One region of the Streptomyces sp. NPDC055239 genome, then DNA from elsewhere that is predicted to be linked to it. Evidence: riboswitches for the same ligand, from Rfam matches in the RefSeq annotation. Region 1 holds a riboswitch; each other region holds the start of a gene.
The links. A riboswitch is a leader RNA that binds a small molecule or an ion and turns the genes downstream of it on or off. The one in region 1 is predicted to bind cyclic di-AMP.
Positions count from the first base shown of each region.

Region 1 (3,267 bases):
TCGCCACGATCATGGCGAGGGCCTTCAACGAAGGCACCGACAAGCACTCTGCCGAGGACTTCGCCGCGGAACTCGACCGCTGTGGCGCCTCCATGGACGCGCACGCCGACCACCCCGGCGTCCGCGTCTCCCTCGAAGTCCCGGTCTCCCGCCTCCCGAAGGCGCTCGGCCTGCTCTCCGACGCCCTGCGCGCCCCCGCCTTCGCGGACAGCGAGATCGAACGCCTCGTACGCAACCGCCTGGACGAGATCCCGCACGAGGCCGCCAACCCGGGCCGCCGCGCCGCCAAGGAGCTCTCGCGGCAGCTGTTCCCGGCGACGTCGCGCATGTCGCGCCCCCGCCAGGGCACCGAGGAGACGGTCACCGCCATCGACTCGGCGGCGGTGCGCGCTTTCTACGAGAAGCACGTGCGTCCCGCCACGGCCACCGCGGTCGTCGTGGGCGACCTGACCGGCGTCGACCTTGACGCCGTCCTCGCCGACACCATCGGCGCCTGGACGGGTGGCACGGCCCAGCCGCGCCCGGTGCCCCCGGTGACCGCCGACGACACCGGGCGTGTCGTCATCGTGGACCGCCCCGGCGCCGTCCAGACGCAGCTGCTCATCGGCCGCGTAGGGCCGGACCGGCACGACCGCGTCTGGCCCGCGCAGGTGCTCGGTACGTACTGCCTCGGCGGCACCCTCACCTCGCGCCTGGACCGCGTCCTGCGCGAGGAGAAGGGATACACCTACGGCGTACGGTCGTTCGCCCAGGTCCTGCGTTCCGCCCCGGACGGCACGGGTGCCGCGATGCTGGCAATCAGCGGCTCGGTGGACACCGAGTCCACGGGACCGGCGCTCGAGGACCTGTGGAAGGTGCTGCGCACCCTCGCCGCCGACGGTCTGACGGACGCCGAGCGCGATGTCGCCGTGCAGAACCTGGTGGGCGTCGCCCCGCTCAAGTACGAGATGGCCGCGTCCGTCGCCGCCACCCTCGCCGATCAGGTCGAGCAGCACCTTCCGGACGACTTCCAGGCGCAGTTGTACCGCCAGTTGGCCGCGACCGGCACCGTGGAGGCCACCGCTGCCGTGGTGAGCGCCTTCCCCCAGGACCGCCTGGTGACGGTGCTCGTCGGTGACGCCGCGCAGATCGAGGAGCCCGTCAGGGCGCTCGGCATCGGTGAAGTGAGTGTGGTCACGGGCTGAGTGACAGTCAGGACATATGGGGACCCCGGTGGCTGGAATTTGCCACCGGGGTCCCCATATGTCCGAATTAGTATGGAGGTTACGTGTCTGCCCTGTGGCGTGCGCTACAAAAGCTCTGATCTGTTTGTCGTTCGAAAGGCGCCCCGCTTAGCGTTCGGTCCGGCTGTTCGTCATGCAGTACGCCGCAGCCGCGGCACCGGACAGTCATCGCCGAGTCCCCGTACGGCGCGAGCCAGGGGAGCCGGGGACCCACATGTCCCCTTGGGGTGAATCGGGAACCTTGCCGTGAGGCGAGGGACTCGTAGGAGACCTTCCTGCTCCGAACCCGTCAGCTAACCCGGTAGGCGAGAAGGAAGGAAAGGATCAGCCGCTTCATGGCGTTCACCCGTGCCACCGGGAAGCACCGTCGCCCGAGCCGCCTCACGCGTACGACCGCGAACGTGGCGGGCGTCGCCGCCCTCACCACCACCGGTGTCATTGGAGGCCTGGCCGCTCCGGCCCTCGCCGCCGACGACGCCGCGGCTCTCGAGCACACCGGCCTCACCCAGGCGATCTCCGTCGGCGACTCGCTCGCCGCCGGCATCGACGCGCAGGCCGCTGCCCAGCAGCAGGCCGCCGACGACGCGGCAGCGGCCAAGAAGGCCGAAGAAGCCGCAAAGAAGAAGGCCGAGGAGGCCAAGCGCAAGGCCGAGGCCGAGGCGAAGGCCAAGGCCAAGAAGGAGCGCGAGGCCAAGGAGCGTGCCGCTCGCGAGGCCGAGCGCAAGCGCCTCAACAGCTACGTCTCCCCGATCACCGGCTCGTACGTCTCCACGGGCTACCAGACCGGCGGCGGCATGTGGTCCTCCGGCAGCCACACCGGCATCGACTTCCACGCCGCGTCAGGCACCTCGGTCCACGCCGTCGGCTCCGGCACCGTCGTCGAGGCCGGCTGGGGCGGTGCCTACGGCAACAACGTGGTCATCAAGATGAACGACGGCACGTACACCCAGTACGGCCACATGTCGTCCCTCGGCGTCACCGTCGGCCAGGCCGTCACCCCGGGCCAGCAGATCGGCCTCTCGGGCTCCACCGGCAACTCCAGCGGCCCGCACCTCCACTTCGAGGCCCGCACCGGCGAGGACTACGGCACGGACATCGACCCGATCGCGTACCTCCGCGCGCACGACGTCGGCGTCTGATCCGGCGAAAGCTGCTCCACCGAAAGCTGATCCGCCGAAAGCCCCGGCTCGTCGAGAGCCGGGGCTTTCGCCGTACCCGCCGTACCTGTACCCGCCGTACCTGTACCCGCGCCGATCGCCTTTGGCCAAAATATATCCATGGATTTCGGCCTGCCATCGGAAATTCAGCCGCTCTGCAATAGGGTCACTGAAAAGGCGTCGATCGACCGCGTTTCGCGGGGATTAAGGCGGAGGTCAGGTCATGCGCATTCCCGCGCACTCGGTATGCACGGCCATCCGGGACGACATCGTCTCCGGTGTCTACGAACGGGGTGGCCGGCTCACCGAGGAACTGCTCGCGCGCCGCTACGGAGTCTCCCGCGTCCCCGTGCGCGAGGCCCTGCGCACCCTGGAGGCCGAGGGTTTCGTCGTCACGCGCAGGCACGCGGGCGCGTGCGTCGCGGAGCCCACCGAGCAGGAGGCGGCCGACCTCCTGGAGATACGCATGCTCCTGGAGCCGCTCGGTGCGGCCCGCGCCGCTCAGCGCCGCACGGAGGCGCACCTGAAGGTCCTGCGCGGCCTCGTCAGGCTCGGCCAGGAGCGTTCGAGGGGCGGTCAGAGCGATGATCTGCGCTCACTGGGCGGCTGGTTCCACGAGACGCTCGCCCAGTCGTCCGGCAGCCAGGGCCTCACGGCGCTGCTCACCCAGCTCCGGCACAAGATCGCCTGGATGTACGTCGTCGAGACCTCGGCCGCTCCCGCGGAGTCCTGGGCGGAGCACGCCGCGATCGTCGACGCGGTCGCACGCGGGGACGCGGAACGGGCCAGGTCGCTCGCCGCGGCCCACGCGGAACGGGCGACGGCCGCCCACCGGCTGCGCTTTCCCCCGAAAGGTCATCGGGTCGCGGGACGTGATCGTGTGAGGG
Region 1 covers NZ_JBSGRD010000016.1:106,469-109,735, reverse strand. The annotation lists gene ACWFRJ_RS37835 (M16 family metallopeptidase) at 1-1,184, shown strand, start outside; cyclic di-AMP (ydaO/yuaA leader) riboswitch at 1,383-1,546, shown strand; gene ACWFRJ_RS37830 (M23 family metallopeptidase) at 1,559-2,362, shown strand; gene ACWFRJ_RS37825 (GntR family transcriptional regulator) at 2,604-3,267, shown strand, end outside.

Region 2 (3,267 bases), on a different contig from region 1:
AAGAGCGGCAGGTCGGAGGCCTCCGACGCGGCGTGCGCGACGGCGAGCGAGACGCCGAGGATGGCGTTGGCGCCGAGCGAGCCCTTGTTGTCGGTGGCGTCGAGGTCGAACATCGCCTGGTCGATCAGGCGCTGCTCGGTCGCGTCGTACCCGACGAGCTCCGGGCCGATCTGCTCGATGACGGCGAGGACGGCCTTCTCCACGCCCTTGCCCTGGTAACGGTTGGGGTCACCGTCACGGAGTTCGATGGCCTCGAAAGCACCGGTGGACGCACCGGACGGAACGGCGGCACGACCCGTGCTGCCGTCGTCGAGGCCGACCTCGACCTCGACCGTGGGGTTGCCTCGGGAGTCCAGGATTTCCCGGGCTACGACGACGTCGATGGACGGCACGAGCATCTCCTTCTGGGATGTGACGCGGGTACGCGGGGCGTTGGCCTCGCGGACACGAGCCTAACCGGCTCCCGGGCAAGAGCGAGCCGAGCCGCCGCCCTATGGACAAACCGAGAGCAAAAAGTTTCCGAACGGAACAAAACAAACCCCGCCCCGGTGCGTACGGGGGATACGCGCACCGGGGCGGGGTGGACCCGTGGGGACGGGGATGGGGCAGGCGGCGCCTCCGCCGAAGCGCCGCCGCCACTCTCAGCTTCTCGGCCGAGCTGCAGCAGGCTCCTCTTAGCTGAGGTGCAGCTGCTGACCCGGGAAGATCATGTCGGCGTTGTCGATGATGTCGCCGTTGAGCTTGTACACCTTGTGCCAGCCGCCCTTGACGTCCTTCGCCTCGGCGATCTTGGAGAGGGTGTCGCCCTTCTTGACCTTGTACTCGCCGTCGCCCTTCTTGACCGTCTTGCCGGTCGGGGTCTCGACGGTCTTCTTGGACTCGGTCTTCGGAGCCTCGGCCTTCGGAGCCGCCTGCTTCGGAGCGGCCTGCTGCGGCTGCTCGGTCTGCGCGCTGGGCTCGTTCTTGGGCTGCTCCTGGGTCTGCTGCGGGGCGCTCTCCTGCGCACCGCCACCCTCGTTGGAGGCGCCCGAGAGGCCGACGCCGCAGCTCGGCCAGGCACCCTTGCCCTGGCCCGCGAGGACCTTCTCGCCGATCTCTATCTGCTGGGCCTTGGAGGCCTGGTCGGCGCTGGACGCGTACTTCGTGCCGCCGTACGCCGCCCAGGTGGACGACGAGAACTGCAGGCCGCCCGTGTAGCCGTTGCCGGTGTTGATCGACCAGTTGCCGCCGGACTCGCACTGGGCGACGGCGTCCCACTGGGAGTTCGTCGCTGCGGAGGCCGAGCCGGCCGCCATCAGCGGGGCTGCTACCGCGACACCGGTGACGCCTGCGAGCGTGGCGACACGGGTGGCCTTGGACGGGCGGCGGTGCTTGCCCTTGCTGGAAAACAGCATGAGTGATCCCCTCACCGACGCCTGCGAGGTGAGCTGTCGGGTTCGGGCCGATGAAGTTGCCCGGCCGCGCTTCCTTGAGCGCGACTTAACCCCTAGCCGTTCCCGTCCGTTCCTCCGCATCGCTCTCGCGATGCTGAACGGCCGGGCCCGGCGGAAACCTTGGTTCCCCCGCTCCTGCCTACGGCGCTTACGCGACGACTGTTCCCGAACGGCCGTTGGCAGGACTCGGCGTACCGACCGGCGGGGCCCGCTGTGGCGAGCGGTCACGACCGTAGGCATGACATCGGCCGATTTCCAAAGACGATCAGGGCTTCTGAGACCCATGTCTCACTTGCGCCAATTGGGACATCAGGCGCAAAGCGAGTCACCAACTTCCCCTACTTTTCGCCCAAATCGAGGCTCTGACCGGGAAGAATGAGATCGGGGTCGGAGCCGACGGCCTTCTCGTTCTCGGCGTACAGCTCGGTCCACCCGCCCTTCACGTCGAGGTCGTCGGCGATGGCCCAGAGGTTGTCTCCGGAGCGGACCGTGTACGTCCCGTCCGAGCCGTCCTGCTGGCGCTCGTCGCCACGGGAGGCGTGCCGGCCCGAACCCTCGCGGGAGTCGCCGCCGGACACCTTGCCGTCCGCGCTGTCGCCCCGGTGGCGGCCTTCACCCTCACCGGCGGTGGGGGTGGTGGTGGGGGTCGGCGAAGTCTCATCGCTCTGCCCTGACTTGCCTGAGTCGTCGGAATCATCCGAATCACCTGACTCGTCGTGATTCTTGTCTCGCACCTCATCGCCGGACTTGCCGGACTTGCCGGACTTGCCGGACTCATCCGAGGGCTTGTCCGAAGACTTGGCGCTGTCCGAGGGGTCGGCCGAATCGCTCGGCGACGCGCTCGGCTCATCCGCGTCATCCGAGTCGTCCGAGTGGTCCGACTCGCCGGGGTCGGCCGACTCCGTCGACCCGCCGGAAGGCGTCGTCGTGATCGGAGCGCCCGGGTCGACGTCGGCGGCGGCGCCGTCCTGGGTGAGCCCTGCGACCGGCGCACAGCTCGGCCAGGCCTTGGTCCCCTGATCGTCGAGAACCTTCTCGGCCACGGAGATCTGCTGCGAGCGGCTGGCCTGATCGGCGCTGGGCGCGTAGTCGAGGCCGCCGTTGTCCTCCCAGACCTGCTGCGACAACTGGAGACCGCCGTAGTACCCGTTCTTCGCGTCCGCGCTCCAGGCCCCGCCGCTCTCGCACTCCGCGACCTTGTCCCACGTGGCGGCGTCCGCCGCGCTCGCGCTGGTGGCGCCGAGCAGCGGGATGGCGATGGCCGATCCTGCGACTCCTGCCGCGACGATCAGGGCCGGGGCCTGGCGGGGGCGTCGGTGACGACCATTGCCGGAGAGCATGCGGTTGCCTTTCGCGTGACTGGAGCGACGACTGCGGCACCGGAGGCCGGGTCGTCGGTGAACGTAGCGGGAGTCGAACGCTTGTCACAAGTCGATGCAGCGGAGATCACGTGAAAGTCACAGTCTTGACGGCATGTCAGCTGGACGGCGTTTCAGATGGCTGATATTTGCTCTGCTGTGCGGGCGCGAACTCCACGGGCAGCGTGCGGAGTCCACGCATGATGAGCCCGCCACGCCATCTCAAATCGTCAGGTTCCGCCGCGAGTCGCAGGTCAGGAAGGCGCCGCAGAAGCGTCGCGAGGGCGGTCTGCCCTTCGAGCCGGGCAAGCGGTGCGCCGAGACAGTAATGAATGCCATGGCCGTAGCCGAGGTGTTGGTTGTCGCGGCGGGAGAGGTCGAGCGTGTCCGGTCGGTCGAAGCGCTCCGGGTCGCGATCGGCCGCGGCGAGGACGACGAGGACGGGGTCGCCGACGGCGATGTCCTCCCCTCCGACG
Region 2 covers NZ_JBSGRD010000006.1:329,502-332,768, reverse strand. The annotation lists gene eno (phosphopyruvate hydratase) at 1-398, opposite strand, end outside; gene ACWFRJ_RS21840 (transglycosylase family protein) at 675-1,394, opposite strand; cyclic di-AMP (ydaO/yuaA leader) riboswitch at 1,398-1,590, opposite strand; gene ACWFRJ_RS21835 (transglycosylase family protein) at 1,772-2,773, opposite strand; gene ACWFRJ_RS21830 (cytochrome P450 family protein) at 2,910-3,267, opposite strand, start outside.
Region 2: another riboswitch for cyclic di-AMP. It lies ahead of ACWFRJ_RS21840 (transglycosylase family protein); the one in region 1 lies ahead of ACWFRJ_RS37830 (M23 family metallopeptidase).

Region 3 (3,267 bases), on a different contig from region 1:
TCGAAGGCGTTCACGGCGTCCCGGAAACGAGTGGCAACGGCGTCTCGGTCGTCGCCGTTCTTCCAGGCGTCTTGCAATGTGCGCAGTTCAGTGAGGCAGAAGGCGAACGATTCCACGTCGCGGTGCAACAGGACACTGTCGTCGTCCTCATCGAGACCGACGTCGGCACGAGCCTTGAAGAGACGGTTGCCGGGCAGGCCGACACCGCTCAGGAAATTGGCCGTGTCCGTTTCAAAAGGTGTGTAGGGCGGCTGAGGACAGTAGACGACGCCGTCCAGTCCGTGCAGGCGCACGAGTCGCTCTGTGGTTTCCGGCAGTACTTGGGGAACGAATACCCGGATCTGCACAGCCACCCCTGTAGTCCGAACCTGCACCGTCCCCTTCTGGCGGCGCCGCACGAGATCCTGCAGCACCGCGATCGCGTCTATGTCCTTCACCTCGGTTCGCTCCTGCAGCCGGGCGGCTCCCTGGTTTCCCCTCCCCCGGGCGGGAGTTGCGGGAATTGCCCCCAGGGTGCTCTCTCGGCTCGTCTGAAATTCATGATGCGCAGCACTCGAGAGGGAATTGACATGCCGTCATACCCGAGGCTGCGGAACGAGATCGGGGTTTTACACCCTTCGGACACAGAACGGAAAGCCGCCGAGGGCTGGTCCTGCGGGCGCCGATAGGACCGAGTCCGCCGACACATTTCCTACGCACGGATGCAGAGAAAAAGAAGCCCCTCCCTCCGAAGGGGCGCAGCGCGCGGCCCGGGAACGGAGAAACCCGTTGGCGCGAACCCCTGCCGACCCTCGGGCCGCCGGGGGTGATCTGCCGAGTACAGGCAAGGCGCACGACCGCGTCGACAGCTGTGCTATTTGCCTGTTTTGATGCGAATCAGAGCTTACTTTATGCCCGATTTTGCGGATTAATATAACATTTAGCGCCACCAAGGCCATGCGCCAATCAGTGTCTGTTTTGCGTGCCGTTCATCCCGAATGGAGCGATCTCGTGCGCCCTCAGGCCGTGTTTCAAGTGCATCCCCCTCAGTGAATTGAGTCACGCTTCTGGCCGCAACGTCTCTGGGTACCGCTGGGCGTACTTCCGTTGCGCGCTAGGAAATTTGGGCTTTTTGATCAATGAGTTCGAGGTGTTCTGTTCACCGAGGGGCAGGCCCTCGCGCATTGCCTATGCGAATTCGTGTCTTGTTCCTTCCGGTATTCCTCGCCTAACGTCACCCTCAATCCGGACGGAACGCCGAATCCTGCCGCTGTCCGGAAACCCATCCCACTCACTTACGCACGGCAGGAGCGGGGGACCCAGGTAAGCCGCCGATCCGGATTCCGGAACGGCTCAGGGGTGAAGTCGCATTCACAGTGCGGCCGGACATCTCCCGTCCGAACCCGACAGCTCACCTCGCAGGCGCCGGAGAGGAAATCGTCATGCCTGCAAAGGGAAAGCACCGCCGCCCCAAGTCCAGCGCGCTCACCCGGAACATCGCCGCCGCAGGCACGGGCGGCGCCGTGCTCATCCTCCCGGTGCTCGGCGCGACCACCGCAGCCGCAGCGCCGGCCGGCGCCCCCGCCAAGCCCGCCGCGGCCCCCAAGGCGTACGTCGTCACCGCTGGCGACTCCCTCGCCAAGATCGCCCGCGAGCACTCCCTGAGCGGCGGCTGGAAGAAGCTGTACGAGGACAACCGCAGCACTCTCGGCGACAACCCCAAGATGATCCACCCCGGTCTCAAGCTCAGCCTCGGCGAAGATGCCCCCGCTCAGCGGGCAGACCGCTCCGAGCGCACGGACACCCTCACCGCCGAGCCCGCCGCGGCCCCGGCGAAGAAGACGTACACCGACGACCTCGACGGCTGGATCAGGGAGTCGCTCGACGTACTGGCCCAGCACGGCATCCCCGGCACGTACGAGGGCATCCACCGCAACATCATGCGCGAGTCCTCCGGCAACCCTCAGATCACCAACGACTGGGACTCGAACGCCGCCGCCGGGACGCCCTCCAAGGGGCTCCTACAGGTCATCGACCCCACATTCGCCGCGTACCACGTACCCGGCACCTCCACGGACAGCTTCGACCCCGTCGCCAACATCACCGCCGCCTGCAACTACGCGGCCGACCGCTACGGCTCGATCGACAACGTGAACGGCCCCTACTAGACCGTCCCTGGACCGTCCGGTGGCTGTCACAGCCCCGCCTTCAGGAACCCCAGGTCCCGCAGGCACTCGGCCGACTCGACGATCGTCGTCGCGGCGGGACGCGGCTGCCAGCCGAGTTCCTCGCGGGCCCGGTCGTTGTGGATGACCGGCCGCGGGAGAGCCTCACCTGGAGCCTCCCGTTCGGGAGCCCGCGCGGCGAGCGGGCCGAGCCGGTCGCGCAGGACGTCGGCCAGCTCGACGAAGCTCAGCGTCGGGCCGTCGGCGACGGCCAAGAACCGCCGACCCGCTGCCTGGGGCGCGGCCATCGCGCGCAGATGCAGGTCCGCCACATCGCGTACGTCAACGATGCCGAAGCGGGCTCGGGGAGCGACGCTCATCGTTCCGTCGAGCATCGCCTTGACCAGTTGCATGGAGGAGCCGAGCGCGGCCGTCAGGGTCGGACCGAAGATGCCCGTCGGGTTGACCACGACAAGTTCGGTGTCGCCGCCGTCGCGCTCCATCAGGTCCCACGCGGCGCGCTCGGCGATCGCCTTCGAACGGGGATAGGGGGCCAGGCCCGGCGTGTCGGGGTCGGTCCAATCGGCCTCGGTGAACTCGGCTCCGGGCTTGGGCGTGTAGCCGATCGCCGCGAACGACGAGGTGAGCACGGTGCGCCGGACACCCGCTGCGCGTGCCGCGCGCAGCACACGCAGCGTGCCCTCGCGGGCCGGTACGATCAGCTCGTCGGGGTCGTCGGGCTGAGCGATCGGGATCGGCGAGGCCACATGGTGGACCTCTTCGCAGCCGGCCAGCGCGGCGGCCCACCCGTCGTCGGCCATCAGGTGCGCCGCGACGATCTCCAGGCCCGCGTCGTCGGCGCCGCCCCGGCGCACCGCCGCCCGCAGCTCCTGCGCACGGGCGAGCGAGCGCACCGTCGTCCGTACCTCCTTCCCGGACCGCAGCAACGCGGCGACGAGCTGGCTTCCGAGATATCCGGAACCGCCGGTGACCAGGACCGTGCTCATCGCGCCACCTCCAGTCGCTGTGCCGCCACGAGGCAACGTCGTGTCGCCTCGGCCTCCGCTTCGGCGTCGCCGCGTTCGCGGGCGTCCCACAGAGCGGCCTTCTCCCGCAGATAGGC
Region 3 covers NZ_JBSGRD010000013.1:145,507-148,773, forward strand. The annotation lists gene ACWFRJ_RS33985 (hypothetical protein) at 1-437, opposite strand, end outside; cyclic di-AMP (ydaO/yuaA leader) riboswitch at 1,262-1,419, shown strand; gene ACWFRJ_RS33990 (LysM peptidoglycan-binding domain-containing protein) at 1,422-2,147, shown strand; gene ACWFRJ_RS33995 (NAD-dependent epimerase/dehydratase family protein) at 2,174-3,267, opposite strand, start outside.
Region 3: another riboswitch for cyclic di-AMP. It lies ahead of ACWFRJ_RS33990 (LysM peptidoglycan-binding domain-containing protein); the one in region 1 lies ahead of ACWFRJ_RS37830 (M23 family metallopeptidase).